2 regions of the Rheinheimera marina genome follow, and region 1 is predicted to be linked to the other one. Evidence: riboswitches for the same ligand, from Rfam matches in the RefSeq annotation. Region 1 holds a riboswitch; the other holds the start of a gene.
What was found. Region 1 has a riboswitch for cyclic di-GMP ahead of ACFO3I_RS02170 (MotY family protein). Riboswitches for the same ligand answer to the same signal wherever they lie in the genome.
Positions count from the first base shown of each region.

Region 2: another riboswitch for cyclic di-GMP. It lies ahead of ACFO3I_RS10365 (DUF3718 domain-containing protein); the one in region 1 lies ahead of ACFO3I_RS02170 (MotY family protein).

Region 1 is NZ_JBHSGB010000002.1:21,144-36,036, forward strand. Features, by position in the region: gene ACFO3I_RS02110 (hypothetical protein) at 1-171, shown strand, start outside; gene ACFO3I_RS02115 (Fic family protein) at 430-1,692, shown strand; gene ACFO3I_RS02120 (DUF2147 domain-containing protein) at 1,746-2,195, opposite strand; gene ACFO3I_RS02125 (hypothetical protein) at 2,354-2,860, opposite strand; gene ACFO3I_RS02130 (hypothetical protein) at 2,886-3,395, opposite strand; gene ACFO3I_RS02135 (hypothetical protein) at 3,537-3,956, opposite strand; gene ACFO3I_RS02140 (FliI/YscN family ATPase) at 3,962-5,287, opposite strand; gene ACFO3I_RS02145 (FliH/SctL family protein) at 5,280-5,912, opposite strand; gene ACFO3I_RS02150 (FliG C-terminal domain-containing protein) at 5,913-6,932, opposite strand; gene fliF (flagellar basal-body MS-ring/collar protein FliF) at 6,913-8,661, opposite strand; gene ACFO3I_RS02160 (flagellar hook-basal body complex protein FliE) at 8,671-8,988, opposite strand; gene ACFO3I_RS02165 (sigma-54-dependent transcriptional regulator) at 9,006-10,316, opposite strand; gene ACFO3I_RS02170 (MotY family protein) at 10,330-11,160, opposite strand; cyclic di-GMP riboswitch class I at 11,341-11,425, opposite strand; gene ACFO3I_RS02175 (flagellar biosynthesis protein FlhA) at 11,743-13,824, opposite strand; gene flhB (flagellar biosynthesis protein FlhB) at 13,827-14,893, opposite strand, start outside.
Region 2 is NZ_JBHSGB010000010.1:150,404-165,296, forward strand. Features, by position in the region: gene ACFO3I_RS10320 (hypothetical protein) at 1-373, opposite strand, end outside; gene ACFO3I_RS10325 (hypothetical protein) at 370-1,017, opposite strand; gene ACFO3I_RS10330 (RNA polymerase sigma factor) at 992-1,555, opposite strand; gene ACFO3I_RS10335 (hypothetical protein) at 1,729-2,451, opposite strand; gene ACFO3I_RS10340 (sensor histidine kinase) at 2,585-3,715, shown strand; gene ACFO3I_RS10345 (response regulator) at 3,712-4,359, shown strand; gene ACFO3I_RS10350 (ATP-binding protein) at 4,469-7,681, shown strand; gene ACFO3I_RS10355 (DUF2721 domain-containing protein) at 7,668-8,102, opposite strand; gene ACFO3I_RS10360 (YjaG family protein) at 8,212-8,841, shown strand; cyclic di-GMP riboswitch class I at 8,925-9,008, shown strand; gene ACFO3I_RS10365 (DUF3718 domain-containing protein) at 9,174-9,545, shown strand; gene rsmD (16S rRNA (guanine(966)-N(2))-methyltransferase RsmD) at 9,597-10,193, opposite strand; gene ftsY (signal recognition particle-docking protein FtsY) at 10,275-11,534, shown strand; gene ftsE (cell division ATP-binding protein FtsE) at 11,537-12,217, shown strand; gene ftsX (permease-like cell division protein FtsX) at 12,214-13,194, shown strand; gene ACFO3I_RS10390 (EAL and HDOD domain-containing protein) at 13,197-14,411, opposite strand; gene rpoH (RNA polymerase sigma factor RpoH) at 14,622-14,893, shown strand, end outside.

The sequences.
Region 1 (14,893 bases):
GAAAAAGGCCGGCCTTTGGACGGCCGCATCCAAAACGCAGCCAACCTGTTTCAACTGAAGCTGGAGAATGGCCGCTGTGTGCTGCGCCACAATAAATCCAACCAGAACTTTGAGCTGCAAAGCGCCCACTGCGTCGCCGAAAAACAGCGTTACCCCGAGACCACTCAATAAGGCGCTGAAGTGCATAAGATAAGGCCAGCTTAAACGCTGGCCTCCGTTTTTTGGCTGTTATGGCGCAGTTACTACAAACTGCGCCATAACAGCCAGAATAATTGGCGCAGTTTAATAAACTGCGCCACAATGATGCCATCTTTCAAACGAAACGGTGCCATTATTGTCATGTTGAATGACCAGTACAGGCTGCTTGAAAGCGTCCGGCTTGCCTCTGAGGGACTCACTCTCACCCAGTTGCTTGACCAGCATCCAACGATGGCCAGACGTACAGTACAACGTCAAATTGCCCGCCTGATTGAGGAAGGTCAAATACGGGCGACTGGCGAAGGGCGCGCCAGACGTTACCTTTTCCGCACTGTGACTCAACCAGGACCGGCTACAGACCACTTTCCGGCCTTTATCCCTTTATCAGCAGACAGCAAGGATATTCTGGCCTATATCGATCAGCCCACCGAAGCCCGTAAACCTGTCGGCTATCAACCGGACTTTCTAGAGGCTTACCAACCTAACCAGAGCTGGTATTTGTCCGCTCCACTTCGCCGCCAGCTGCACAGCCTTGGGAAGACGGCTAACCAACAGCAACCTGCAGGTACATACAGCCGCGCCATCCTGAACCGACTATTAATCGATCTGTCCTGGGCATCCAGCCACCTCGAAGGTAATACCTACTCCAGGCTTGATACGCTTGAGCTGATTACCCATGGCAAAGCAGCCACAGGTAAAGCCGCACTTGAAACTCAGATGATCCTGAATCACAAAGCCGCGATTGAATTGCTGGTCGACAATATTGATAGCCTGGAGCTGAACCGCTATAGCTTGCTGAATCTGCACAGTGCTTTAGCTGAAAACCTGTTGCCAAACCCTGCAGACGAAGGCCGTGTTCGCTTACATGCCGTGGATATTGGCAAAAGTGTGTATCGGCCTTTATCAACGCCACAGCAGTTAGATGCAGAGCTGGACTTGTTACTGCATAAAGCCAATCAAATTTTGGACCCGTTTGAACAGTCCTTTTTTATGATGGTGCACCTGCCCTATTTACAACCATTTGCAGACATCAATAAGCGCACCTCGCGCCTCGCCGCAAATTTACCGCTGTTTCGCGCTAACTTATGCCCGCTGACGTTTTTGGATGTGCCTGAACAGGCCTACAGCCGTGCCACTTTAGGCGTGTACGAAATGGCCAGGGTTGAGTTGCTGCGTGACCTGTATCTGTGGGCCTATGAACGTTCGACTCAGGAATATCTGGCTATCCGGCAGGATCTGGTGGAACCAGACCCATTGCGGTTAGCCTGGCGTAGCCTTTTAAAACAAACTATCTACCAGGTGGTCTGCAATCCGGCCACCGAACCGCTGGACATCATCCGGCAGCAGGTGAGCCTTCAGGTACCTGCTGCTGAACGTCATGCGGTTCAGGCTCTCATAGTTGAGGAGCTACGCCGGTTGCATGAAGGGGTATTGGCCCGTTATGGCTTACGGCCTTCAGAGTATCAGCGTTGGAAGACTGCCCAGACCCGTTGACAGGACATTCAGGCTTAAGTCTTTCAGACAGCCAGCTTTCTGGCGCAAGTCTGTTATTTCACTCTATGCCAGGTCTGGCTGCGGCCTAACAGCGAAAAGCCCAGATAACCCCGCACATTTAGCTGGTCGGCATTCGCCAGGCTCAGGGTGCAGCTGTATAACTTGCCATTTTTCGGGTCCAGAATATCACCGTCGCTGTAGTCATCGCCGTCTTTGCTCAGGCCTTTAATAATCACCAGGCCCAGCACCGGCTGGTCTTTGTCAGCACCTTCACATTCATTGCACAGAGCCGCCTTCTTGGCCGGGTCGAAAATCTCCACTACCTTGCCGTACAGCTTGCCATTGTCTTGATAAATTTCGACCACAGATTTCGGCTGACCGGTTTCATCATCAATGGTTTTCCACTGACCAGTGACAGTGGCCGAAGCGGCAGGCTGATTGGCCTGCACAGAACCCATGGCCACCAGGGCCAGCGCAAACAAAGACACACAGATTTTTTTCATAAAAGGCCACTTCAAAAGAAAAGACAGGCAGACCAGGGATGCAGGCCTGATTCGGCGCGAATCATCCCTTAGGAGGAAAGGCAGAGTCAAGTTGTCACACAGCTAACCCGACGTTCTCTTCAGATCTGGCGACTCTTTGAGTTCGAAGCACCCTAATTTCAGGGAATATTGACATACTCCAGCACCCAGCCGTCACCCAGAGTTTTGCTATAAAACAAAGGCTGGGTCAGGTCCTGCTCTGTAGCGTCGTGCAGCTCAGGCTTGTATTCAGTGTGTTGTGCAGGCTGATAACTAAAGCCCAGATGGCTGCCCCCCGCCCCACGCCATTCGGACCACTGCAATAAGAATAAGGAACAGCCGCCCTGAGGAGCCACAGGTAACGCCAGCTCTGTTTTGCCCAGTTTGCGTAATACCCTTTTTAGGGTGTCCACCTCTGGCTGAATTTCAGCCGGATAAGACGCGGGGAAATCCACCTCAAAAGTAAGGTAGGTGCCAGGGTTTCTGGCACGATAAGCACAAGCTGCCTGCGCTAGTTGACGAAACTCAGTCTGATGCTGTTGGTAATAATGACTCAGTTCAGTCAGGTCTTTCCGGGAGTCGTATTTATCTGTATTCCAGTATGCAATGGCAAAAACCGCGACCATTGCAGCAATCAACCAATTCATCTGGCATCCATGTGCTAAAGCGCGGCTAAGGGCTGTAGTCATATTGCACATACCAACCGTCAGCCAATGGCTTAGTGAAATACACGGGTTCTTGTGGATTGTGTTTATCCAGGTCGTGCAGCTCTGGAATATAGTCAGCCAAGCGGGACGGGTTGTAGCTGTAACTCATTTCAACACTGTCGCCGGCAAACACAAAACCCCATTGCAGCAACAGCAGCGAGGAGCCGCCGTCAGCACCCTGTAGCAATATCAGGCTCCCGCCCCCTATTTGCCTGATCAAGCGGTCAATTTTTGCGAAGTCTGCAGCCAAAGGCATCGGGTACTCAGGCGCAGTCCCTGGCTTATACACCTCATGACGGGTATTCATTTGTTTTTGCACAGCACAGGCCAGAGTCGTCAGTTGCTGAAACTCAGCCCGATGCTGGAAAAAATGCGGAGTCAGCTCCGGAACACCTGATCTTTCAGCCGCAGCTTGGCTGCATTGGTACAGCACAAAAAGCCCGCAGAAACTTAAAAAAGAGAAGAGTAGTTTCATCCTTGACCTCTGTAAGTTCCGGCGGCCTCCCTTAAGGCTCACAGCCAGAAAACTGAACACTATCAGTCAGCTATCTAAACAAAGACCAGAATTACGTGATTTCCCCTTAGTGTCAACAGACCTTAAACGAAGAGATTAGTATCAGGCTAACTGCCTGCCGCGTTGATGCAGCTGCATCGCCAGTTCGTCGGCCTGTACTTGTTCCTGGCGTTGCTGTTTTTCCTGCTGCACCAGCTCACGCCGCTCGATCAGGCATTCAATGCCTTTGCTGAAGGCGGCCTGTTTGCGGCAAACCTGCTGCTGTTGCTGCAGTTCCTGCTGGCTTTGTTGCACTTTGTCCTGCTGCTGTTGTTGCATGTCCCACAGCACATTTTGCATCGATGCCAGGTTTTGCAGGCCCAAGGCGGACTTCATCTGGTAACTGCGTTCCAGTTGCTGAATATGGCCGCTTAGCAGCTGCAAACGGTGTTCTTCCAGCTGGCTATGCTGCGCCAACTGGTTTTGCCGTTCGGCCATTTGCAGCAGGTTTTGCTGCTGTAACTGCAGATACTGCTTTAACATGTGGTTCAGCTCCCGAGTAATTGCTGCAGTTGGTGTTGGGCTTCAGTAAAACTGCTGGCCTGGTTTAAACCCTGGGTCAGAAAAAGTTCTAACGCCGGGTACAGTTGCACCGCCTGGTCCAGCTCCTGGTCTTTGCCTTGTTGGTAAGCACCGAGTGGGATCAGCTCCTGCACCTGCAGGTAGCGGCTGTACAGCTTTTTCAGTTTGTAAGCCTGTTTCAGCTGGGCTTCCGGCACTATGTGTGGCATCACCCGGCTGATGGAGGCGCCAATATCAATGGCCGGGTAATGGCCCCGCTCCGCCAGGCTGCGGCTGAGCACTATATGGCCGTCTAAAATAGCGCGGGCGGCATCTGCTATAGGGTCCTGCTGATCATCGCCTTCCGCCAGCACTGTATAAATGGCGGTCATACTGCCCTGGCTATCGGCACTGTTACCCGCTTTTTCAACCAGTTGCGTCAGTTTGCTAAAGACAGAAGGCGGATAACCTTTGGTGGCCGGCGGCTCCCCCACCGACAGGGCAATTTCACGTTGCGCCTGGGCGTAACGGGTTAACGAATCGACCAGCAATAACACGTTCAGGCCCTGGTCACGGTAATAGGCGGCCAGCCGGTGCGCCAGTTCGGCCGCGCGCAGCCGCAGCAAGGGCGACTGATCGGCCGGTGACGCCACCACCACCGCCTTTTTCAGGCCATCCGGCCCCAGGCACTGCTCAATAAAATCTTTTACTTCCCAGCCGCGCTCACCAATCAAGCCAACCACCACCACGTCGGCCTGGGTAAAGCGGGTCATCATGCCGAGCAGCTTACTTTTGCCAACGCCCGAACCGGCAAACAGGCCGAGGCGCTGACCCTGGCCAACTGTAAAAAGGCCGTTAATAGCGCGGATGCCAACATCCAGCGGCGCGCTAACGCCTTTTTTCTGTAGCGGGTTTACCGCCGCCAGTTGGGCGGAAATGCGTTCGCCTTCGGTCAACCGACCTTTACCGTCCAGCGGCTGCATTAAGCCGTCAACCACCCGGCCAAGCAGTGCCTGCGACACCCAAAAACTGGAGGCGTCCGGCACCGAACGCACCCGGGCGCCAGCCCGCACGCCGGATACAGGTTCCAGCGGCATCAGAAAGGCCTGGTCAGGTTCAAAACCCACCACTTCGGCTTCACACCAGTCGCCTTGTTCGGTTTCCACCTGGTAACGCTGGCCTAACACAAAATGGCCACCGGCGGCCGATAAAATCAGCCCGTTGACCCGCACCAGCCGACCAAAACTCAGTACAGGCGACGGACGGATCAGCTGGGCTCTGGCGCTGGCCAGTTCGGCGCTCAGGTTACGCATGGTCGCCCAACAATTGCTGACGCAGTGGCAACAGCGCTTCGTCTAACCGCTGCTGGAAATCCAGCTGATGCAGCTGTTGTTTGCCATTAAACAGCACCTGCCCGGCCGACAACTGGTTGTCGAGTTGCAAAGGCACCTGCTGAATTTGTGAAATGCCGGTAAATAAGGCGGCATCCTGTGCCGACACCGCAATGGACTGCAGCGGGTCGGTCGCGCCCAATAAAGGCACCAGCTGCTCAATCGACAACTGCAGTAAAGCCGGTTGGGTCACCAGTTCGGCCTGCAGGACCAGGCTGCACAGCTGCTGCACTGTGGTCAGCAGTTCCGCCGCAATCTGCTGGTCCCGTTGCTGCAGTTGCTGCTCAAACTGTTGCGCCAGCAAATCCAGCGCCTGCTGCTCACGCACTAAAGCGTCGATTTGTTGCTGCTGCAGCTGGTGTTGCCAGAAGGCCTCAGCCTGCTGTTCACCGGCGGTACGGCCACGGCTGAAGGCGTCCTGCTCTGTGGCCTCGACCCCAGCCTGATACCCTTGCTGGTAACCTTGTTCGTACTGCTGCTGCGGGTGTACGGAGCCATCACGCCGCTGCAGTGCCGGAAAGCGCAAAGGTTGCGCGGCGCCGCTCATTTAGCCCACCGTCTCTTCCGGATACAACCGGTAATCCAGCTCGCCAGCCAGCATACGCTGCTTTACTATGGCCATAATCTCGGCGCGCGCCGCTTCTACTTTGCGCACAGGCTGAGGTTTCATGGTATCGATTTGCTGACGGTACACTTGCGCCAGACGCTTAGGTAACACCGCCAGAATGGCTTCGGTCAGCGCCACATCGGCGCCTTTTAACGCCGTGACCCACAACTCGTCCGGCAGGTCGGTCAGCAGCTGGTTCAGCACCTCTTCGCTCTGACGGCTTAAGCTGAAGAAGTCATACATCTTGTCTTCAATGGCTTCCGCTGTGGCAGAGTTGTGCTGTTTCAGCAGCTCCATAATTTCCGCTTTATTGCCGCTGTAGCGGTTCATAATGTCGGCCACCTGCTGCACCCCGTTGACGCGGGCGCCCACCTGTTCACCAACATAATCAATGCAGCGCTCCAGGGTGTAACGCAGGTCTTCAATCACGTGTTCACTGACTTCGCGCATATTGGCAATACGGAACAGAATGTCGTCGTGTTTTTGCTGCGGGAATAAACCCAGAATGGCACTGGCCTGCTCGGCCGGTAAAAAGGCCAGGATCAGCGCCTGCATCTGGATATGTTCCTGCTCCATAAAACGAACCAGCAATTCAGCCGGCACCCATTCCAGCCGGCGGATATCGTCCGCCAAAGCGCCGCCATAAATATCGTCCAGCATGCCACGCGCCAGTTTACGGCCCACCGCTTTGTCGAGCGCCCGCTCCAGGTACAACCTGGACGCGCCGCTGACACCGCTTTCGGTGCGGTACTGGTCAAAAAAGTCGGTCAGAATAGAAGCCACGTCGTCCTGGGTGACGTTAGCAATTTTGGCCATACGCTCTGACAAAGCCCGCACTTCGTTGCGACCCAGTTTTTTGATAATACAGGCGGCATTTTCTTCGCCCATACTCAGCAGCAGTATCGCGGCCTTGTCCAAATCACCAATAGGTTTTGCTTGCTCAGCTCTTAACGGATTCAACGCTGACTCCTCGTTCTATCCAGTATTTGATCACTGCAGTAACCCGGTCAGATTCCCGGTTCGCCAGCAATTGCAAATGGTTGATTTGGTCGGCAAACTCAGACCCGACCGCAGGTAAGTTCATGTTATGCGCAGCGGCAGCCCCAGCGGCTGAATCCACAGCTGCTGACGCGACACCGTCCAGAGTGGCCGGGCCTTTGGCTGCATCCGCCGGTGTCTCACCCGCCTGTGCCGCCGCGCTTAATGGGTTCAGCCCCGTTAATGCGCCAGTCGCGTTGCCTTGTTGCTTTTGTTTGCGGGTCAGGTGGTTCACCAAAGGCCGCACGCCAAAAATCACCAGCGCCAGGCCAATCAGCGCGCCAATGCCATAACGGACGTATTCTTTCATTTCCGGCAGTTGCCACCAGGCCATACCTTCCAGCTCAGCGGCAGCGCCAGCCGGCACAAATTCAAAAGCACTGATGGTGAACTGGTCACCGCGTTCGGCCTGGAATCCAGTGGCGGTTTTCACCATGTCAGCTAACTGGTCCAGTCGCGCCTGTGTCCAGCCAGCTTCTCCGGCCGCAGCCTGATTCACCAGCACAGACACGCTTTGGCTTTTCACCCGGCCAATTTCATAGCGGGTATGGGTAATGGCTTTGCCGGTGTCGAATTCACGGCGGGTTTCATTGCGCTGTGAGGTGCGTTCGTTGTTGTCCGGCGCTGCCGCTTGCTGGCCTTGTTGTACCGGCACAGGCGGCTGATTGGCCAAGGAGCCGGGAATGCCCATCGCCAGCTGGTCCTGCATCGAGTCGGTTTTGGTGTTTTCGCTGCGCAGCACCGCGTCTTTGTCCAACGCTTCGCGGGTTTCTTCCACCACGTTAAAGTCGACGTCTGCGGACACCTGAATGCGGTAGTTGCCGTCACCCAGCACAGGTAACAACATAATGGAGGCGCGCTGCTCAATAGAGCGCTCGACTTTGTCGATAAAGGCGAGTTTTTTGTCCGTTTCTTTGCCAATCGGCGTTTCGTCGTACAAAGACCCCGATACCAGCTTGCCGCGTTGGTCCACTACCGAGACCTGACGCGGGTCCAGCCCGGGAATACTGCCGGACACCAGACTGACCACAGCTTCCACCTGTTCGGGTTTCATGTTGTAGCCCGGCGCTAAGTCCACCATCACTGAGGCGGCTGATTTTTCTTCTTCCCGGCCGACAAACAGGTTGCGCTTCGGAATGGCCAGATGCACCCGGGCATTGCGTACACCGTCCATGGTAATAATGGTGCGGGCCAGTTCGCCCTCCAGCGCATGCTGGTACTGCATCGACTCCATAAACTGGCTGGTGCCCATATTCATTTTGTCCTGCATGGCCGACAGGCCTTCCGGCATGGCCGCTTTGATACCACGGGCCGCCAGCGTGATGCGAGCGTCAGCTAAACGGTCTTGCGGCACCATAATATTGCCGCTGTCAGTGTCGATACGAAACGGGAACTGCTCTTTATCCAGAATTTCGACAATACCGGCTTTGTCGTAATGCTCCTGGCTGCCATACAAAGGCACGTAGTTTTTCGCCGAGGTCCAGAGGATCACCACAATAGTGGCGGCCACCAGGGTCGCCAGCAGCGCAATGGACGCCAGGCTGCGTTCACCCTGTGGCAAAAATTGCATTTTGCCGGACAGGTTGATCACCTTCTCGCGGAAGCTGCCGTCAATAGTGGCCGGCATGGCTTTAGCTAATTCAGTTTTCATCATTCAGCCTTACAGCGACATGCGCATAATGTCATCCACACCGTTCATCACTTTGTTGCGCACCTGCAGCAACATGGAGAAACTTAAATCGGCTTTCTGACTGGCCACCATAGCGCCGACCACATCGTCAGAACGTCCGGCATCGACCGCAGCCATCATTTCCGACGACAGGTTCTGCTGAGCATTGATGGAACGCATTACCGTGCTGAAATCATTGCTGATCCCACTGTCGGCCTGGGCCGGCTGAATACGGTCATTGCGGGCGATTTGCTCCAGCTGACCAAACTGACTGAGTAATTCTTGTTGGGATTGAATTGGACTGACCATTGATCTGTTCCTCTGACTTAAGCTATTGCGTCTGTATCTACACCATGCTCACGCATAGCAGCCAATTTGTAGCGCAGTGCCCGGGTACTGACCCCCAAAGCAGCCGCAGCCCGGGTGCGGTGACCATTAAACTGGTTCAGCACTCCTAACACGTAATCGAATTCTGCGGTGCGTTTGCTGTGCTTCAGTTGCTCGGCCGATACCGGCAATTCAGCCGCTGTCAGCACCTGTGCAGGCAAACTTAAATCGATAGGCTGCAGCTCAATGCCACGCGCCATCACCAACGCCCGTTGCATCACGTTTTCCAGTTCACGCACATTACCCGGCCAGGAATAGGCCAGCAGTTGTTGCTGAGCAGCCGGACTTAACAGGTACTTGCCATCGCCGTACTTCTGCATAAAAAACTCGGCCATCGGAATGATGTCATCACGGCGTTCGCGCAGCGCAGGCCAGCGCAGTGGCAATACATCGAGCCGGTAAAATAAGTCCTGCCGGAACTGGCCTTGTTCGGCCAAAGCGCGCAAGTCTTTATTGCTGGCGGCAATCACCCGCACATTAAGTTTGATTTTCTGGTTACTGCCCAGACGCTCCAGTTCGCGTTCCTGCAGTACCCGCAGCAGTTTGGCCTGCAATGGCAGTGGTAATTCAGAGATTTCATCCAGTAATAGCGTGCCGCCGTTAGCCGCTTCAAACTTACCGATCTGGTTCTGCGTCGCCCCGGTAAAAGCACCTTTGTTGTAACCAAACAACATAGCTTCGAGCATGTTTTCCGGAATAGCCGCACAGTTCACCGCGATATAAGGCTGGTCACGACGGGCAGACACCTGGTGAATGTATTGGGCCAACCGCTCTTTGCCTGTGCCTGACTCACCGTTGAGCAGCACAGTGGCGTCGGTTTGCGCGGCTCTGTTGGCCAGTTGCAGCACCTGACGGCTGCCAACCGACACCGCTACCATATCTTTCAAGCCACGCCCGACCGACGCGGCATGGCGAATGGTGTTTTGCAGTTGCACTGCGCTGAAGGGCTTTAACAGATAGTCGATAGCGCCCTGGGTCAGGCATTCGGCGGCAAAGGCGTGCTGGTCGCGCTCCACCAGCACAATGATCTGACAGCTGTCGAAATGCCGTTTCAGCACCCGCATCAGCTCACGGGTTTCGATATCCGGCAGTTGTGACGCCATCACCACAATGTCTGGCCGCAAGCTGCTGCAGGCGTCCAGCACTGAGGTTAAGTCTCTGGCAGTCCTGATCTGCAGTCCTTCGGCTCTGGCACAGTTCAGTTGCTCTTCTGCAGGTACAGAGGCATCGATCCACAGTAAATTATTCATACGATCTGTTACCTCAACCTGCACTGCGGATTAGCCGCAGTATCACTCTGTTATTGGATTGGTTCCGCGCCAGCGGGTATCTGTTGCCATGGGCCCGGATTTCCAGCTGTTTTTTCGGCACCCCCCATTCAATCAAGCGAGCGGCCACTTCGTCGGCTCGTTCTTCCGAAACAAGGCGGTTGGCTAAAGACGTACCGGCGTCGTCGCTGTGACCATCAATGAGCACTTTGCGGACGGCTTTGTCTTCTTTGATATAACGGGCGAGTAATTGCAGATGCTCAAGTCCGGCAGCATTTGGCTGACGTTCCCCTGGCACATAGCTCAGCTGGTAATCGCGGGCCTGTTGCCAGCTCATAGGCAATAAAGAGGCGGTGCAGTGCTGAAATTCGGTTAACGCCGCAGCGGACTTCAGGTTAGGTACTCGCAGACTGAGCTCCTGGCCTGGCAGGTCCAGCCATATTTCCAGCCAGTAGCCCTGCTGCAGTTGTTGCAAGGCCACGGGCACCAGCTCAACAAAGCGCGCCTGCGACTGACTGATTTCGGCAGCTGACAGCTGGACGGCTGGTGCCAGCTGGCCTGGTTGCCAGTCGGCAGGGATCAGACGCCCCTGCACATCCTGCAACTGCAGATGTTTTGACTCCATGTCCAGCAGTAGCTCCAGCGGCTTAGCCGGCTCCTGACGGAAGCTTAAGGTCGCCATAGACCCCAACTGCTGCTGCATGCGGCATTGGAACTGATTGCCTGAGACCTGCCATTCTGCTTGATCCATAGCGGGCACCACCACAGTAGAGGCTGTGCTGCCAATGATCGAACTGAATGCCAGACTAAATAACGTGCTGTTCACCCGATGTATCCTTTTAACCAACCCGTTTGGGCCGAAACCCGGTACCCGATTAAAAGGCAAACAGCAAATAGACAGGTGGAGCCAGACTGACGGACAGACCAACCCCTACCCTGGATACAGGCGCGCCCTAGCCTTGCCTTACGACAAACCCAGTGCCACACCCGCAGGGTGACCGCTTGCTAATGCAACCCCGCTATCTTAGGCTAATGCCCTTAGACCGGAGGCTTTGCGTCCTGACCTTTCGACCAGTTTGCCTTTTAATTTCTAAGCTCTGCAGTTTCAGAACAGAATCTGACTGAACCTGCACTTAACATAAATAAAAACAACAAAAAAAAACAGGATGAAAGTTTTATTTTTGTAAAATCAGCTTATTAAGTGGCTGAATTTTCAACATTTCACCTGTTATTTATCTAAAAATGGCACGTCACACAAATTACATACTTATGCTTTGTATAAATAACATACTAACATGACGCTTTGTTGAAACTGATTCGACCATGGTCTGGGCCTGCACAATTTGCGACCGTCAACAGTTTAAAAGCGACGACCTTAGGCCTGTCCAGTCGCTAAGCGGCCATATTTTTAGCCTAAGGTGCCTATCACATTGACCCGTACCTGATCCGGCACTTCGTTATACGACAGCACCACCAGGTTACCCTGAGTAAAACTCTGGGCGTAGCGGGCCAGCAAAGGCCGCAACTGCGGCAATACCACCAATACTGGGTGATAGCCCAGCCGCTGCATCTGCTCACGAATTTGTGGCATCAACCGCTGGAACTGGCTGAGCAGATTCGGCGCCACCGGGAACGAATCCAGACTCACTTTGCCGGCCTGCATGGCCTGATTCAACGCACTTTGCAACGTTTGCTCAAGTTTGTCGTCCAGGCTGTACACCGCCAATTCATCGCGTTCACCCAACACTTGTTGCACCAGCATGGCTTTGAGCGCGCAGCGCACATCAGACACTAATAAAATCGGGTCTTTGGTCACTTCGGCACTGTCGACCAAGGCAGTGGCTATCGTCACTACATCGGCCAAGCTGACCTGTTCTTTAAGCAATAAACGTAATACTTTCAATTGCAAATTGGGTAGCAGTGCTTTTTCCAGCGCTTCCGCCAGTGTTGGCGCGACCTGCGCCAACCGCTTCTGAAACTGCTTTACATCTTCAAAAATAAACAGCTCGGCCAGCTGTTCTTTCACCACTTTGCCAACATGAGTCGCCACCACAGTGGCGACGTCGACCACTGAATAGCCAAGGTTCAGTGCTTTGGATTTCTGTTCGGTGTCAATCCAGACCGCTTCCAGGCCATAGGCCGGGTCTATGGTCACTTCGCCATCCATCTGGCCATAAATATCGCCGGTATTCAGCGCCAGCAGTTTATTGGCCTGTAGGCGGCCGCAACCGACCATCACGCCACCCAGTTTAATGCGGTACTCTTGTGGATTAAGCTTCAGGCTGTCACGCACCCGCACTTCAGGTAACAGGAAACCACTTAACTCAGACAGGGTTTTGCGGACTCCGCGTAAGCTCTGTAATAAAGGTTCGCCCTGAGTTTTATCCGCCAGATAGACCAAGCGGAAACCCAGTTCCACCGACAAACGGTCGGTATGCGGAATATCGTCCCAGCTCAGGCTGACCGCTTCCTGGCTGATCTTCTCGGTCAGCGCTTCGACTTCGGTGTAGCTGCGGCCCTGTTGCTGTTGTTGCAAACGCCAGGCGGCAAAAAACAGCGGTGCAGCAAATGACAAGAAAGCAGCGGTTGGCATGCCCGGCACTATGCCCAGCACCGTCATAATAAAACCTGCGGTCAGCAGCACGCGCGGCGACGCCAGCAGTTGTCGGCCCACTTCATCCGACATCTCCCCTTCATCGTTCATCCGGGTGACAATAATGGCGGCAGCCACCGACATCAGCAGCGAAGGAATTTGTGCCACCAGACCATCACCAATGGTCAGCAGGGCAAAACGCTGGAAGGATTCGCCAAGGCTCAGGCTGTGCATAAAGACACCGATGGCGACACCACCCAACAGGTTGATCACCAGAATGATCAGGCCAGCAATAGCGTCACCACGGACAAACTTGGCGGCACCGTCCATAGAGCCATAAAAGTCGGCTTCGCTGGAAATTTGTGCCCGTCGCTCTTTGGCTTGCTCAGGCCCGATTAAACCGGCGTTGAGGTCGGCATCAATGGCCATTTGTTTGCCCGGCATCGCGTCCAGGGTAAAACGGGCCGACACTTCGGAGATCCGCTCGCCCCCTTTGGTGATCACCACAAAATTGATCACCATCAGAATGACAAACACCACCATACCGACCACATAGTTGCCGCCGATCACCACCTCACCAAAGGCCTGCACCACCCGGCCAGCTACATCCGTACCTTCATGGCCATGCAATAACACCACCCGGGTCGACGCTACGTTCAGCGTCAGTCGCATCAGGGTGGCCACCAGCAACACAGTAGGAAAGACGGAAAAATCCAGCGGCTTTTTGGTCGACACCGCCACCAGCAGCACAATAATGGCCATCACTATGTTGAAGGTAAACAAGATATCCAGCAGCCAGGCCGGTAACGGCAATACCACCATCGCCAGGATGGCCAATAGCAGCACCGGGATTGCGGTATAGGGTTGGGTTAACACTCGCCAGTTCACAATGGACATCCTCACTCATTGGCCTTTTGCAGGCTTGACGGAATAAATAAATCAGGTAATGGGGCCGGCGCCTGGCCGCGGCCTTGTTTATACGCTTTAAGCTGCATCACATAGTGCAGCACATAGGCCACCGCGGTGTAGAGTGCTTTTGGCACTTCCTGGTCGACCCGGGTCGAAAAATAAATGGCCCGCGCCAGCGGCGGCAGTTCCAGCACTTCCAGCTGGTGTTGTTTCGCCAGCTCGCGAATACGCAAAGCCATTTCATCCACCCCTTTGGCCACTACATAAGGGGCTTTGGCTTTGCTTTCGGAATACTTCAACGCCACCGCAAAGTGGGTTGGGTTGGTAATAATGACGTCAGCAGTCGGTACCCGCTCACCCAGCCGGCGGTTGGCTTGCTGGTACTGGATCTGACGGATCCGGCCTTTAATTTCCGGGTTACCGTCGGTGGACTTGCGCTCTTCTTTTACTTCCTGCTTGGTCATTTTCAGCTCTTTGCTGACTTTAAACTGCTGGTATGGCACGTCGATCACAGCCACCAGGCAAAGCACCAGCGCCAGCACCATCAGGCTGAATGACAACACTTCCAGCCCTTCTTTACTGGCCAGCGCTAAATCCATCCGCTGCAGATTCAGCAAACGATCGACCAAATGATTGAGCAGGCCCCATAAGCAGCCGCCTAACAAACTGACTTTCAGGATCGATTTGACCAGTTCAATCCAGCTGTCCATGCCAAAGATGCGGCCCAAGCCTTTGATAGGGTTCAGCTTGTTAAATTTCGGCCCCAAGAGTTCGGACGAATAAATAAAGCCGCCAGGTAAAATGCCCGCCACCCAGCTGGCGCAAAACAAGGTCAACAAAAACGGCAGGGTAGCCCCCAGCATGCCAAGTAAGGCACTGGCAATGCTGCTGGTCATCAGGTCCGGTTGTTTCAGGCTGTTTTTGTCCAGCCGCCAGCTTTGCTCCATCACCTGCTGGAATAAGGCGAGGAACATGTCTGCAAACCACAGCAAGGCGGCAGCGCCGAGCAGCAGCGACACCGCGGTATTCAGCTCTTTCGAGCGGGCCACCTGGCCCT
Region 2 (14,893 bases), on a different contig from region 1:
CAATAGCGTCTTCGTCGATGCTGAAACTGAAGCTGTCGCCGGTGCTGATGACTGTCACCGCTTTGGCGGCCTGAGCGCTGACCGCGGCCACAGGTGCTGGTGGCGGAACCGGCGCTACAGGCGCAGTCGGCGCCAGCAGCATATGCCGGAACCAGCCGCCGCTGCTGTCAATTTTAAAGGCAACGCCCTGGCCCAGCAGGTAGCTGTGGCTGACCCGGCCGACGCTGTGCTCTTCGCCGCCTAAGGACTTTTTCAGAATGTCCTGCATAATGCTCAGGTTTTGCCCCAGTTTGGGGTTCACTTCAGTGGCAGCCATGGCAGGAACTGCCAGAGCTGCAGCAGCCATCAGGCTGATAGTGCGCAAAGTTCTCATCGGTTTACCGCTCCGTTACGCTGTTGATTCGGGTAGATCGCATTGACATCCAGCCGTGCCTGGCTCGGCTGGTAGTTTTCCTGCCAGTAGTTCCAGTCGGCCTGACGTTGCTGGTTCAGGTATTCCACCAGTTCCAGCATGTCTGTTCGGCGATCTTTGTTTTGTTGCTCAGTTAAATAATCTTTCAGCAGAATCAGCTGCGAGGCCTGTTGTTGCGTCGTGGAGTTCAGCTGCTGCTGCAGATAGTCATGTTGTTCTTTACGGTAGCTGGCCAGCAGGGTTTCCAACTGTTGTTGCTGAATTTGTTGCTGGTTGTTCCAGCTCAGCGTCAGGCCAGTTTCTCCCAGTTGAAATTGCAGCGGCGATAAACTCACCACCAGAGCCAGGCTGGAAAACGCCACGCTCAAACGCGGCCACCAGTCCTTTTTCGCCGGGCTGTTGCGCTGCCACTGCTGCTGGAACATGCTTAGCGTGTCCACTTCAGGTATCGGCGCATAAAAGGGGGCTTTGGCCTGACGCTCCAGCATCCGGCTCATCTGTAGCCGGGCCAGCCACTGAGGCTCCTGCTGCAGCTGTTGCTCACATTCGTCGGCGGTGATTTTCCCCGCCAGATAGGCTTCAAAAATTTGCTGACTGTTCGACATCTGCTAACTCCAACTGCGTACGCAGTTTATCTAAGGCCGCATAAAACCTGGATTTAATGGTATTGCTGGACAAAGCCAGCTGCTCAGCAATTTCATCAAAGGTAAAGTGCTGATAAAACCTCAATTCAACCACCAGCCGTTGTTCCGGCGGTAATAACCTTAATTGTTGCTGCACCAGCCGCTGAGTTTGCTGACCGTACAGTTGCAGCTCATAACTGGGCGTGTCCTCGTCCGGGCAATCGTAATCTTCCGCCAGTTCCTGGTGATTCTTGCGTTTGCGTAGCATATCCATGGCTCTGTAGTTGGCAATGCCAAACAACCAGCTTTTAAAACTGCTGTCACCGCGGTACTGCGCCAGATTGCGGCATAGCACCATCAGTACGTCCTGCAACAAATCACGGGCGTCGTCCGGCGAGCCTAACAAACGCAGGGCGTAGTAGTACAAAGGCGCCTGGTATCTGGACACCAGCTGCTGCCAGGCTTTGGCGTCTCCCGCTATGGCCTTTTCTATTAATGTTTCGTCGCTGCGTTTAAACACGTTGTTTTTCGGATCCGCTGAAGTTGTTAGTAAGTCGGACTGGTGTGGTAAATAGTTTGCTCTGGGAGAGATAAATTACAAAATAATGAAAGGATATTTATTAAGGTACTGAGAAGTAAACAAAAAAATATTTGAATAGAGCCCGGCTTTTATCAACCGGGCTGAAGATAACATTATTTGCTGAGTGTGCGGCGGTACCAGAGGATCAACGGAAATCCAACCAGGGTGGGTAACAACCAGGGCAACAACTGCCAGTAGCCATGCAATATGGCGCTGAATAGTGCCCGGCCACCGAATGCACTGAAGGCGGTGTAGGCGGCAATGCCTGAACCCAGCATCGAGGCGGCATGTTCAACCAACCAGGCGCGCGTATCTACAGTGGTGACAAAGCTGTAACGTAAAATCCCTGTGGACGTGCCAATACCGATGAAGGCAAACACCAGGACCAGCGGCTGGCTAAAGCCAAAATACGCCAGTTCGCTCAGGCTGACCGCCAGCAACAGTGCCACCGGACCCAACACTGACCAATGGCGCAGAACGGAGCGTTCCTGTTTGGTTTTCAGCGAAAGCTGGGCATGCCGGATAGTCACCCAGCTCAGCAGGCTGAGCAGAAACAAAAAAGCGTTCTGATCCATCACCCGCTGATACAGTGCCGGGTCTGACACCGCACGGCTCATGAGCTCAGGTTTCACCGCCATCGGCATGGCCCAGACCAGCGCCGTCATTAAGATGCCGGATGCGCCGACCAGGTGCATGCACAGGCTGTAATAACGACCTGTTTTTCGATGCACAGGGCCGCCTTTTTTACTGAGTAGCGGGCCCCAGAACAGCAGCAGCGCAAGGCTGCCCAGAATAATATGTGTCAGGCTGATCGATTGATACACAGAGGCCAGCATAGGAAATCTCCTTGTTGTTAGACCTGCTCAGGTTAGCTCGCACAGTGGATGTGATGCAGGTGCCAAAAGTGAGGATTTTTCATTGTGACTTTTGGCCTATTGAGTACCGGCTGGTATCAGGCATACTGCGTTGATGAAACTTCAACAACGTCTGAGCTGGGATGTGCTGGCCGGGGTATTAACCTGGCTGCTGGTCTTTGGTTTAAGCCTGTATTTATGTTGGCCGGATCCTGCACTCAATGCACGTTTGCCTTGGGCGATACCGCTATTTCTGCTTTATGGCGCCTGCTTTCTGCTGATCACCAGACCTGGTGAGCGGTTAGCCGCGGATCAAGGCATTGGCCTGGTCATTTATATGCTGCAGTTAAGCAGTGCGCTGGCACTGAACTGGTTGTTGCCTTTAGATTACCTGGCCATTCTGAGCATTATCTGGGTGTCTTTATTGCCTCATCTGGTCCGTTTTAGCCGGGCCCTGTTGATTGCTGTGCTGGTTCTGGCACTGTGGTTTAGTGTGGATGCCTACCTGGAGCAGCGCTCACTGTTGATCCCGGCACTGCTGTATGGCAGCTTTCATCTGTTTGCGTTGCTGATGACTAAACAGGCGCGTTCAGAGCAGCAGGCGCGCCAGCAACTGGAACAGCAGCATCAACAGCTGGTGCTGGCGCAGCAGCTACTGAAAGCCAGTGCGCAGCAGCAGGAGCGCAGCCGGATTGCGCGGGATTTGCATGACGTGCTGGGCCACCATTTAACCGGCCTGATCATTCATTTGCAGGTGGCAGAACATCAGAGCAATTCAGAGAGTCAGCCGACACTGGCGACCTGCCAGCAATTGGCCCGGCTGTTACTGGCCGATGTGCGTGAAGCCGTGTCGGAGCTCAGGCAGCACCGGGTTTTGGACTTGCAACAGGCGGTCACTGAGCTGGCAACCGCTTTGCCGCGGTTGCAACTGCACAGCGACTGGCAGGCCGAACTGCCGCTGACGTCCGTGCAGCAGGCCGAACAGGTGCTGCTGATTATTCAGGAAGCACTGACCAACAGCCTGAAACACAGCGGGGCCACGCAAGTGCAGTTGCTGACGCGGCAGGAGCCGCAAGGCGTGCTGCTGCAAATCAGTGACAATGGTCAGCTTCATTCAGATTGGGTGGCTGGCAATGGCATGCTGGGTATGCAGGAGCGGGCGGCTTTGCTGGGAGCTGAACTAGAGTGTAAAGAAGCGCAGGGCCATATGCAGCTTCAGCTCAGATTGCCTTTGGAGGCTGTATGATCCGGGTTCTGCTGGTGGACGATCAGACGCTGATCCGCGAAGGGATCAAAAGCCTGCTGGCATTGTCCGGCCAGGTGACTGTGGTGGCCGAATGCAAAGACGGTTCTGAGGTTGTGCCTGCGGTCCGGCAGCATAAGCCAGACTTAATTCTGCTGGATTTATCGATGCCTGTCTGTGACGGCATCGGCACTCTGCGTTTATTGCGTCAAACAGGATTAACAGTGCCGGTACTGATCCTGACCACCTTCGAGGAGCACGAGCTGGTGTTGCAAAGTATTCAACTGGGGGCTAAAGGCTATCTGCTCAAAGACGTGTCCTTGCAGACCCTGACCCAGGCTATTGTCACTCTGACGCAGGGCGGCAGCTGTTTTCAAAGCAGCGTGACGGAACGCTTGCTGGCTGGCATCAAACCTGCGGCACAGCCGGCTGTGCGCCATGGCATTGACGCATTGTCGGAGAAAGAACTGGAGATACTGCAATTGATGGCTGGTGGTTATTCCAATAAAGAAATCGCCAGCGCACTGTATAAATCGGAAGGCACCATTAAAAACCAGATCTCCAGCATTCTGGAGAAATTAGGGGTCAGAGACCGAACCAGAGCTGTGTTGCTCGGCCTGGAATTGGGGCTAATCCAGCAGCGCTAAGCCGCTCATTTTGTTTGAATTTTATTCTTGAATACGTTTTACCCGCTATACTGGATGCCGACTGTCCTGTATCGGATCAAAGGCAACCAGGGAAATGAGGGTATAGCGGTTGAGTTCAGAGTCCAAATCATTAGCTGGCGTGCCGCTGCGGGCTTTTTTTTCCTGGCCTGTACTTGGGCTTTTTGTACTCTTCGGCGCTTTATTAATCCTGATTTCTTATTACAACGCCAATCAGGCTGCAACCAGTTACGCCTCTCAATTGGCCCGGCAAACCACGGCACAAGTACAGGACCAACTGGATCAGTTGCTGTCCGTGCCCCGGCTGGCTGCCGAGTCGAGCCGGCAAATGCTGCAGTCCGGCCTGATCTCCTCCGAACAGACTGAGTTGTTATCCGGCTTTTTCAGTTGGCAAATGCAGCATTACCCCCAATTGACCTATCTGTCGCTCGGCGCTGCTGACGGCCGTTATCTGGGAATTCAACGTAATCCGGTGAAAGGCTCTGTGACCCTACTTTCGTCCTGGGACAATCCAGAGCTGCAGCGCAGTCAGTATGAGCTGGATGCCACAGGCAAAGCGCAGGCCAGACTGCAAGCCCCGGCCTTCTACGATGTGCGCCAGCGGGAATGGTTTCAGCAGGCGCTGCGGCTAGGTAAAACCAGCTGGTATCCCTTGTATTCTTACAGTCATTTCAGTGGCAAGGGGATTGGGTTGGCTACCCCTTGGTACAGTCTGAATGGCCAGTTCCAGGGAGTGGTTGCTGCGGATATCAGTCTGGACTTGTTGCAGAATTTTGTAGCCAAGCTGGCGCAACAGGTTGAGGCCAGTATTTTTATTGTCAGTGCTGACCAGCGGTTGCTGGCCAGCAGTCAGAGCACGGATGCCGCTGAATCTGTGGTGCCGTTGCTGGCTGCCTTCGCAGACGGTCAGCCAGGTCAGCGTCAATTGCGCTGGCAGCAGCAGGATTATCAGACATTTTTTCAATCATTTCAGGACCCTGCCGGATTAACCTTGTCCATTCTTGTGCTGGTGAATAATCAGCATTTGATGCAACAGGCCTATGCCAGCCAGCGTCAGAGCGGCATGCTGATGATTGGCGCCGTAGCGGTATTTGCCGTATTGGGTTGGCTGTTAAGCCGGCAACTGTCACAGCCTGTGCTGGCCTTAAAAGATTGGGCGCAGCAACTGGAGCAAGGCTCGACAGCGCATGTCCCTATGCCGGAAAGTGCAGTACGGGAAGTGAATATTCTCAGTCAGGCCCTGGCACAGATGGCGCTGCGGCTGGATCAGTCCTTTATGCAGCTGGAACAACGTATTGAGGTCGATTCCCTTTCATTGCAGCGTTTGTCACTGGCGGTAAGCCGCACCAGTAATGGCGTGGTGGTGCTAAACGCCTCTGGACAGATTGAATGGGTGAATCAGGCGTTTGAACGGCTGGCCAGTCAGAGTCTGGCTCAATTACAAGGGCGGGGATTCAGCCAAAGTTTTCAATGGATTGATGCCGACAGCAAGCTTATGCTGATGGAGCAGTCGTTGGCAAAAGGCCAAAGTTTTACGCTGGAATGCCTGTGTAATCTGGGCCATAGCAAAGCGCGCTGGCTGAGCCTGGAATGCGACGCGGTGCAGAATGAGCAGGGCGAGCCGGGCGGTTTTGTGATCCTTTGTCAGGATATTCACAGCCGTAAGGAGTCTGAAGCGGCCGCACAGGAAGGGCAGCAACGGACCGAACGACAACGCAGTGCGCTCACCCAATTGGTGTTGAATGAAGCTGTGTCTTTGGGTGATCGCCAGGTGTTTGCGCAGGTGCTGGCCAAAAGTACCTCTGTCGCTGTGCTGTGTAACAGAGTCAGTGTCTGGATGCTGTCAGATGCAGGGGACGAAATGTTTTGCCTGGCACTGTATCAGCAAGGTGGTTCGGTGCGGCAGGATCAGATGGTGCTTCGAAAAAGTGATTTCCCTGTGTACTTCGATACCATTGCGGCCAAGGGCTGGATTTGCGCTGACTATGCTCAGTCTGATCCAGCCACCAGTGAGTTCAGTTCGGTCTATTTAAAACCTTTGGGGATCACCTCCATGCTGGACGGTGGCATTCTGCTGGCAGGCAAAGTCGTTGGGGTGGTGTGTCTGGAGCATATAGGTCCGCCACGACAGTGGCACAGTGATGAAGAAGCTTTTGTCAGTGCGGTGGCTGCAGTGATGGCGCAAACCCTGACGGTGGCACAACGCAAAGACGCTGAGCAAATCAGCAAAGAACACGCACAGCACACACAAACCGTACTGAACAACGTGGTGGACGGCATTATTACCATTGATGAGAGTGGTCGGATCGCCAGCGTCAACCCAGCCGCTCAGCAGATGTTTGACAGCAGTACGGACCAGCTTACCGGACGCTATGCCATTGAGTTGTTGTCGGCTGATGCCAGATTGCAGCAAAAGCAGGCGGCGTTTTTCCCTTTGCCTGGCCAGGCGCCAGTGTTGGGACAAAGCCGGGAGCTGGAAGGCCAAAAAGCCAACGGCCAGTTGTTTGCAATGGAACTGGCGGTCTCACAAATACGCCGTCAGGGCCGGTTGCTTTATATCTGCACGCTGCGGGATATTTCCGATCGGAAACGGGTAGAAACCTTGAAAAATGAGTTTGTCTCTACCGTCAGCCACGAACTCAGAACCCCACTGACATCTATTGCTGGCGCTTTGGGCCTGCTAGACAATGGCATTGTTGGAGTGCTGGAGCCACAGGCGGCAGAACTGGTGCGTATTGCGCATAAAAACAGTCAACGCCTGACCTCATTGATCAACGATTTACTCGACATCGAAAAAATTGCGGCGGGCAAAATGCAGTTTGAACAAAAGACTGAGTTAGTGCTGCCTTTGGTGCATCAGGCGTTGGAGCTGAACCGGCTGATGGCACAAGACAAACAAATCCGGCTGGAGTTTTGTGCCGACAACAACGAATTGCGTGTTGACCTGGATGCAAAGCGTTTTATCCAGGTCCTGTCGAACTTCCTGAGCAATGCCATTAAGTTTTCACCCCTTGGTGCTCAGGTGCTGGTGCGGCTTGAAGAACACTACGGCAACGCCCGCATTGCGGTGACGGATCAGGGCCCCGGTATTGCCGCTGAATTTCATCAGCGTTTGTTCAAGCGCTTCTCACAGGCAGATTCATCAGACAGCAGGCACAGCAGCGGCACTGGCCTTGGTCTGGCGATTTCCAAAGAACTGGTGGAAAGCATGGGCGGGCAAATTGGCTTTAGCTCCTCGCCTGGCGAGGGCGCTACTTTTTGGTGCAGTTTCCCTCAGTCTGATAGCAGCTTTAGGGCAGATTGAGCGGGCTATGAGCCGTTTGCTCCTGATGCTCCAGTGATTCCAGTTCAATTTGAATGGCGTTACAGGAGATCTGAATTTCATAAAGTGATACCAGCAAACTGCCCATTAAACTGGCCAGACTGGCGGCAAAACTCCATTGACCGGCGAGCTGCCACTGCATAAAAAGACAAAACATCGACAAGGTACAGAGCACAAAACTAATCACGCCCCAGCGCTGCATGGAGCGGATCAGAAAGACCCGTTTACGCAGGTTCTCGATTTGACGTTTTGCCAGCTCACGCACCTGATCGCCTTCCCGGGTGTTGAGTTGGCGGATTAATTGCGCCAGCACCAGAAACCTGTTGGTGTAGGCCAGTAACAGCAGGGAGATGGCCGGAAATAATAATGCCGGGGTGGTGATTGTCATCAATGATAAATCCATAAAAACTCCAGTTCAGAACGAAAACCTGCCAGCCTGTCAGTCTGAGGGTTTGGCATAAACTCCGGCTGTTGTGTATGATGCCAGCCGATAGCCGCACGGAGTCTCCAGCATGAAACAAAAAGCCAATAATTTCCAGATGATGCGTGAACTTGGGTACTACCAGCAAGCGGCAATTGCGGCCGCTTTGCTCGAGCGTATGTTACCGAATTACCAGCTATTTGCCGAAGTCACTGAATTTGGTGATGCCAAATTGTGTCGCGATATTTTGAATATGGTGTGGGAATGGTTGTTTGTACGCCGGGTGAAGATTAACTTCGAGCGGCTGGCAGAAGAGCTGGAGCTGGCCACACCAGACCAGGCCAATTTTGATGTTTTTGGGGTGTTTCCGGCCATTGATACCGCGACAGCACTGGACACTATGCTCAATGGTATTTCGTCCCAGGACGCGGCTGAATTTATTAATGTGGCAAAAATTTCGCAGGCAACAGTGGCCCGGTTGATTGAATGGGAAGCAGAAGAGCTGGACATCAGTTCAGAAGCGGAGCTGAAGAAACATGTGCGCGATCACGAACTGATGCAGTATGAAATGGATTGTCTTGCTGAACTGATTGAGTTAGTACGGCCTATCCAAAGCTTTGAAAAAAACGATGTGCAGCAGCTGAAAGCCTGGGTGAAAGAACAAGGTCTGACCAATTTAGGGATGGAGTTTAGTTCAGAAAATAATCAATCCGATCAGTGAGTTTTCGGTACTATTAGTTTAACTAATTAAAAAACCTTAAAAAATTGTGTTGCGCGATTTTTATTCGCTATTTACAATGCGCACCGCTCGAAAGGCAAGTCTCCTGAAAAGGAGCACACGCAAAGCTTCAGATCTAAGGGGAAACCTATGATAGCTGGGCTGCCGTAACCGGTCAGGTTACGTAGGACGCGCACCCATCAGAATACTGATGTTCAAAGCTCCTTCTTTCGTGTTTGCTGATATGACAGTAGCGTTGTTGCTGTGGTGGTAGTCAGCCTGAAAAACCATGATTCTGCCTGAATTCAGGCTTAGCTAAACCCGGAGCTTTTGACATGAAATTCAAATTTGTTGCTTTAGTTGCTACTGCTGTTGCCGCCCAATTCGTTGCCCCTGTTGCTTCTGCCAATGACCAGTTAGCTCAGTCTATCTGTGCTTATGTCGCTGACAACAACAAAAACAACCTGCGTAAGACACTGTCAGACAACCGTCTGCGTTTAAAAGCTGTGTACGATGGCATCAGCTGTGATGGTTTACCTCTGGTACGTTTCGCGATTAAAAACAACGCCGCTGACACTGCAGAATTCATCATCAAGCAGTTACCAGGTAGCCAGGTTGCTCAGTCAGGTGATATCGAGTGGGCGAACAGCAATGGTTTCGCAGCCTCTCCAATCCTGGAAGTGATCAAGGCTCGTAGCGCCAGCTAATTCAGAATTCTTTGTTAAAAAAGCCATGCAACTGCATGGCTTTTTTATTGATTAGCCAGCGGTCTGCCACAAACGGTAGGCCAGTTGCCCGGCAATTTTTTCTTTCAGCAGTGTCCAGCCTGCTGGTATGTCCTGCAGTGCTAATTCTTTTTCGGTTTCCAGATACACCAAGGCGCCCGGTTTTAACCAACCGTTAGTTGTCAACGCCTGACAGGTCGGCAGTGCCAGCTGCTGGCGAAATGGCGGGTCGATAAACACCAGATCAAACTGCTGGTTGGCCTGCTTATTCAGCCAAAGCAGGGTATCGGTCTGCAGCACTGAGCCTTCAGTGGTGTTCAGGCTTTGCAGGTGCTTTTTCAAAAGGGTGGCGGTTGACGCATCTTTTTCCAGCATCAGCACGGACGCCGCATAACGTGACAAGGCTTCCAGCCCCAGGCTGCCTGAACCGGCAAAGCAGTCCAGTACAGCAGCACCGGCCACATCCTGCATCAGCCAGTTAAATAAGGTTTCTTTCACCCGGTCTGACGTGGGTCTCAGCCCTTGCGTGTCAAGTACGGGTAAGCGCCGCCCTTTCCAGCGGCCACTGATCAGGCGCACATAACCCGGACCATTGTGAGAGGGGCTTGGTTTCTGACGAGCTGTTTTCATTGAGTTTTTGCCCTGCATCTTAAAGATGGTACTATAAGCGGCGATTTTACCTTAGTTTCCAATCTTCTGGCATCGAGCTTTATGACTACGCAAAATAAACTGTTTTCCTGGCTGGGTTTCGGCAAAAAGTCTCAAAACGAACAGCCTGCGCCTGCAGAACAAGAATTACCAGCAGTGGCTCAGCCAGAGCAAGCGTCAAGCAAGGAGCACGCTGCAGAAGAAACCACAGTCGCAGCCGATGTGCCAACAGAACAGCCTGTTGTGGCTGCAAAGGAAACTTTAGAAGAAGCTGCGGTGACGGCGCCGATGGAAAGCGCCGTTGAAACCGAGATTCTGCCAACACCTGCTGCTGAGCTGGATACACCTGTACAGCCCGAAGTCGGCGCAAAACCCGCAGTGATCGAAGCAACAACAGCCAAAGTGGGTTTTTTTACCCGGTTACGCCAGGGACTCAGCAAAACCAGCGAGAACCTTGGCAATGGCCTGGCCAGTCTGTTTCGTGGCAAAAAAATTGATGATGAATTGTATGAAGAGCTGGAAACCCAGCTGTTACTGGCTGATGTGGGTGTGGAAACCAGCCAGAAACTGATTAAGCAGCTGGTGCTGCATGCCGATCGAAAACAACTGCGTGACGCCGAAGCCTTGTACGACAAGCTGCAGCAGGAAATGGCTGACATGCTGCAAAAAGTGGAGCAGCCTCTGCAGCTGGACGGCGCTGATGGCCCATATGTGATTTTAATGGTGGGGGTGAACGGCGTAGGTAAAACCACCACCATCGGCAAACTGGCCCAGCAATTCAAACAGCAAGGCAAAACTGTGATGCTGGCAGCCGGTGATACCTTCCGTGCCGCTGCGGTTGAACAACTGCAGGTGTGGGGCGAGCGTAACCAGATCCCGGTGATTGCCCAGCAGACCGGCGCCGACAGTGCCTCGGTGATTTTTGACGCCTACCAGGCAGCAAAAGCGCGCAATGTGGACGTGCTGATTGCTGACACCGCGGGCCGTTTGCAAAACAAAACACACTTAATGGAAGAGCTGAAAAAGATTGTCCGGGTGATGAAAAAAATTGACGGCGCCGCACCACACGAAGTGATGCTGACGCTGGACGCTGGCACAGGTCAGAATGCATTAAGTCAGGCCCGTTTATTTAAAGAAGCGGTGGATATTACTGGTATCAGTCTGACCAAACTGGACGGCACCGCCAAAGGTGGGGTGATTTTCGCCATCGCCGACCAGTTCAGCCTGCCTATCCGTTACATTGGGGTGGGCGAAGGCATTGATGACCTGCGGGTGTTTCATAGCCATGACTTTATTAAAGCCTTGTTTAACCGGGATCTCTGAACATGCTGCGTTTTGAACAGGTGACCAAAGGATACAGTGGTGGTTTTGTCGCATTAGACAGGGTCAGCTTTGAACTGGAAAAAGGCGAGATGGCCTTTCTGACTGGCCACTCCGGGGCTGGCAAAAGTACCTTGTTACGTCTGATCAGCCTGATCGAACGCCCCAGTGCGGGCAGAGTCTTTATCAACGGCGTGGATTTAAGCAAAATTCGTCAACGCCAGGTGCCGTACATCCGTCGGGATATCGGCATGATCTTTCAGAATCACAAACTGCTGATGAACCATACGGTGTTTGACAACGTGGCTTTGCCTTTGGTGATTGAAGGTTTTAGTGGCAAAGATATGGCCAAGCGGGTGCACGCTGCCCTGGATAAAGTGGGCCTGCTCGACAAAGTCCGTTGCTTGCCACACACCTTGTCTGGTGGTGAACAGCAACGGGTGGGCATTGCCCGCGCCGTGGTGAACCGGCCACCTTTGTTACTGGCGGACGAGCCGACAGGTAACCTGGATCCGGAATTATCCAAAGAAATTATGGGTGTGTTCGAAGCTTTTAATCAGGTTGGTGTGTCTGTGCTGATTGCCAGCCACGATTTAAGCCTGCTGGCCCGGATGCGTTACCGTACTCTGACACTGCGTAATGGCCGGATGATTAATGACGGCCTGAGCTGGGGGGCCGACGAATGAGCATTCTGTTTCAGGGCCGTGCCACAGGTGCAACCGCAGCAAAAGTCAGCCTTTGGCGCAAGTTTGTCATGTTTTGGGTGGCGCATTTACGCCAGGCTGTGACCAGCCTGGGTGAAATCTGGCTGACGCCGGCCTCCTCATTACTGACCGTGGCCGTAATTGGCGTCAGTTTAACTTTGCCAGTCACCTTGCATTTGATGGTGAAAAACCTGCAACAAGTGGGGCAGGGCGTCGACAAAGCGGCTCAAATCAGTTTGTTTTTGCAACAAGACACCAATGAAACCCAAATTGCTGAGCTGCTGGCATTGCTGCAAGCAGACCCACAAATAGCCCAGGTTGAATTTATTGATAAAGGCCAGGCGCTGAATGAGTTTAAACAAAGCTCGGGCTTTGGCGATTCGCTGGATTACCTGGATGAAAACCCGCTGCCTCATGTGATGCTGGTGACACCGGCTGACACCTCGGCCGCTGCTGCCTCTGCGTTGCTGAAGCAGTTGCAGCAAGAACGGTACATCGACATCGCCAAGCTGGATATAGGTTGGCTGGAGCGGCTGGATGCCATAGTGTCGCTGGTGCGGCAGGCCGCTATCGCTGTGGCTGTGTTGTTGGTGCTGGCGTTGTTGCTGGTGGTGGGCAATACCATACGGCTGATGGTGCTGAGTAAAAAAGGCGAAATTGAAGTGATGAAGCTGGTTGGTGCGACCGACTCTTATATTCAGCGGCCTTTCCTTTATACCGGGATTTGGCTGGGCTTGTTTGGTGGCGTGTTAACCTTTCTGATTGAAGAAGTGCTGATGTGGTGGCTGGAGCAAGGTATTGCGACCGTCACTCAGCTGTATGAAGGCAGCTTCCAATTGCAACCGATGAGCCTGGCTGAACTGGGTTACTTATTGCTTGGTGCGATACTCTTGGGCTTATTGGGATCTTACCTGGCGGTGCGCCGTACCATAGCGCAGATCGATGCCGTCGGGGTTTGAGCTCAGCGTGCATTAAGCAGGCTTTGCCCCCATTCGACGGCGTCCAGATAGATTCTGTTTAGGTCGACGTCGGCAGCCACCAGGCTGGCCGACAATTCGATTTGTTGCTTCCATTGCCCCTGCTCAAAGGTGGCTTCCAATGCTAAATAACGCGCTAACATACCTTTGCCTTCCAGTAATGCGCTTTTGATTTCATCCAGTAATGGCAGTTGGGATAGCAATTCAGGCAGAGGTTGTTCTAATAGTGCGTCTACCAGGGAAAACAAACCGGTCAGGAAGGCTGCGGGCGGGTTGTCGTGATCACCACGAATGGATGCCAACTGGTCACAAAAACGTGCCCGGATCAGCGACATCACCAGTAATTCATCCGATTGGCCTTCGGCCAGATTAGCCAGCGCCAGCAGCGAGATAAACTTCTTCAGTTCAGCCTCACCCATATACACCATGGCGTGTTTTAACGAGCCGATGCTTTGTTTACGGCCGAAGTTGGCACTGTTAATAAAACGCAGCAGCTTGTACGACATGTCGAGGTCACGCTGCATAATGCCTGCGAGCTTATCGAAATCCAGCTGTACTTTGCTGGACTCCCCAATCAGAGTCAGTAAATTCAGCTTATTGGACCCAAGCTGTTTATGTTTAATCATCTCTGGGCGGGCAAAAAAATAGCCTTGGTATAGAGTGAAACCCAGAGTTTGTAGTTGAGCATATTCCTCTGCGGTTTCTACTTTCTCTGCCAGCAAGGTGACAGGGTAGGGGCTGACCCTGCGCAGGTAACGGCTGATTTCCAGCACATTAAATTGCCGGACATCTATTTTCAGAATATGTATATAGGGTAAGAACACATCCCACTTTGGATCAAAATCGTGGTCGTCCAACGCCAGACGATAGCCCATTTTATGTAACTCTTTACAGGCAAGCAGTAGCTCATCACTGATCGTTACTGTTTCCAGGATCTCAATAACGATGGCGTTGGGGTCGATGGAGGTTGGAAAATGGTGGATCAGTGTATCTGCCGAAAAGTTAATAAAAGCTTGTTTACCGCTAGTTATTTTCTCGACGCCCAACATTAAGTGGTGTTGGGTAATTAACTTTGAGGTGGCTTCATCGGCGTTGATATTAGGAAAACTGTTGTCTACGCCATCCCTGAATAACAACTCATAACCCATCACTTCTTTTTGCAGATTAAAAATGGGTTGCCTGGCTACATAACAATACATCGTACCGCCTCTGTTCTTTTTATTCGTTGAGTCTGCTGATCCGAGCTTTAAACTTATCCTATTTTGTTGCCTGACCACTCTATATGAGCAGATATTATTAAAATAGCAGTATTAGAAAATTTGGATCTTAAAAGCCTGAAAAAAACATTTAGCACTCTCTGGTAAAGAGTGCTAACATCAGTCGCACTTCAGAAATGAAAGGGGTTTAAGATGACGCAAACAGCACAGTTGATGACGCTGACAGTGGCCGGTAGCGGTAGCCTGGAAGCTTATACTCATGCAGTCAGTACCATCCCTATGCTTAGCGCCGAAGAAGAACGCGCTTTAGCCGAACGTTTACATCAGGATGGTGATCTGGAAGCTGCCCGCCAGTTGATTATGTCGCACTTACGTTTTGTTGTGCACATTGCCCGCAGCTACTCAGGTTACGGTCTACCAATCAGCGACTTAATTCAGGAAGGCAATATAGGCCTGATGAAAGC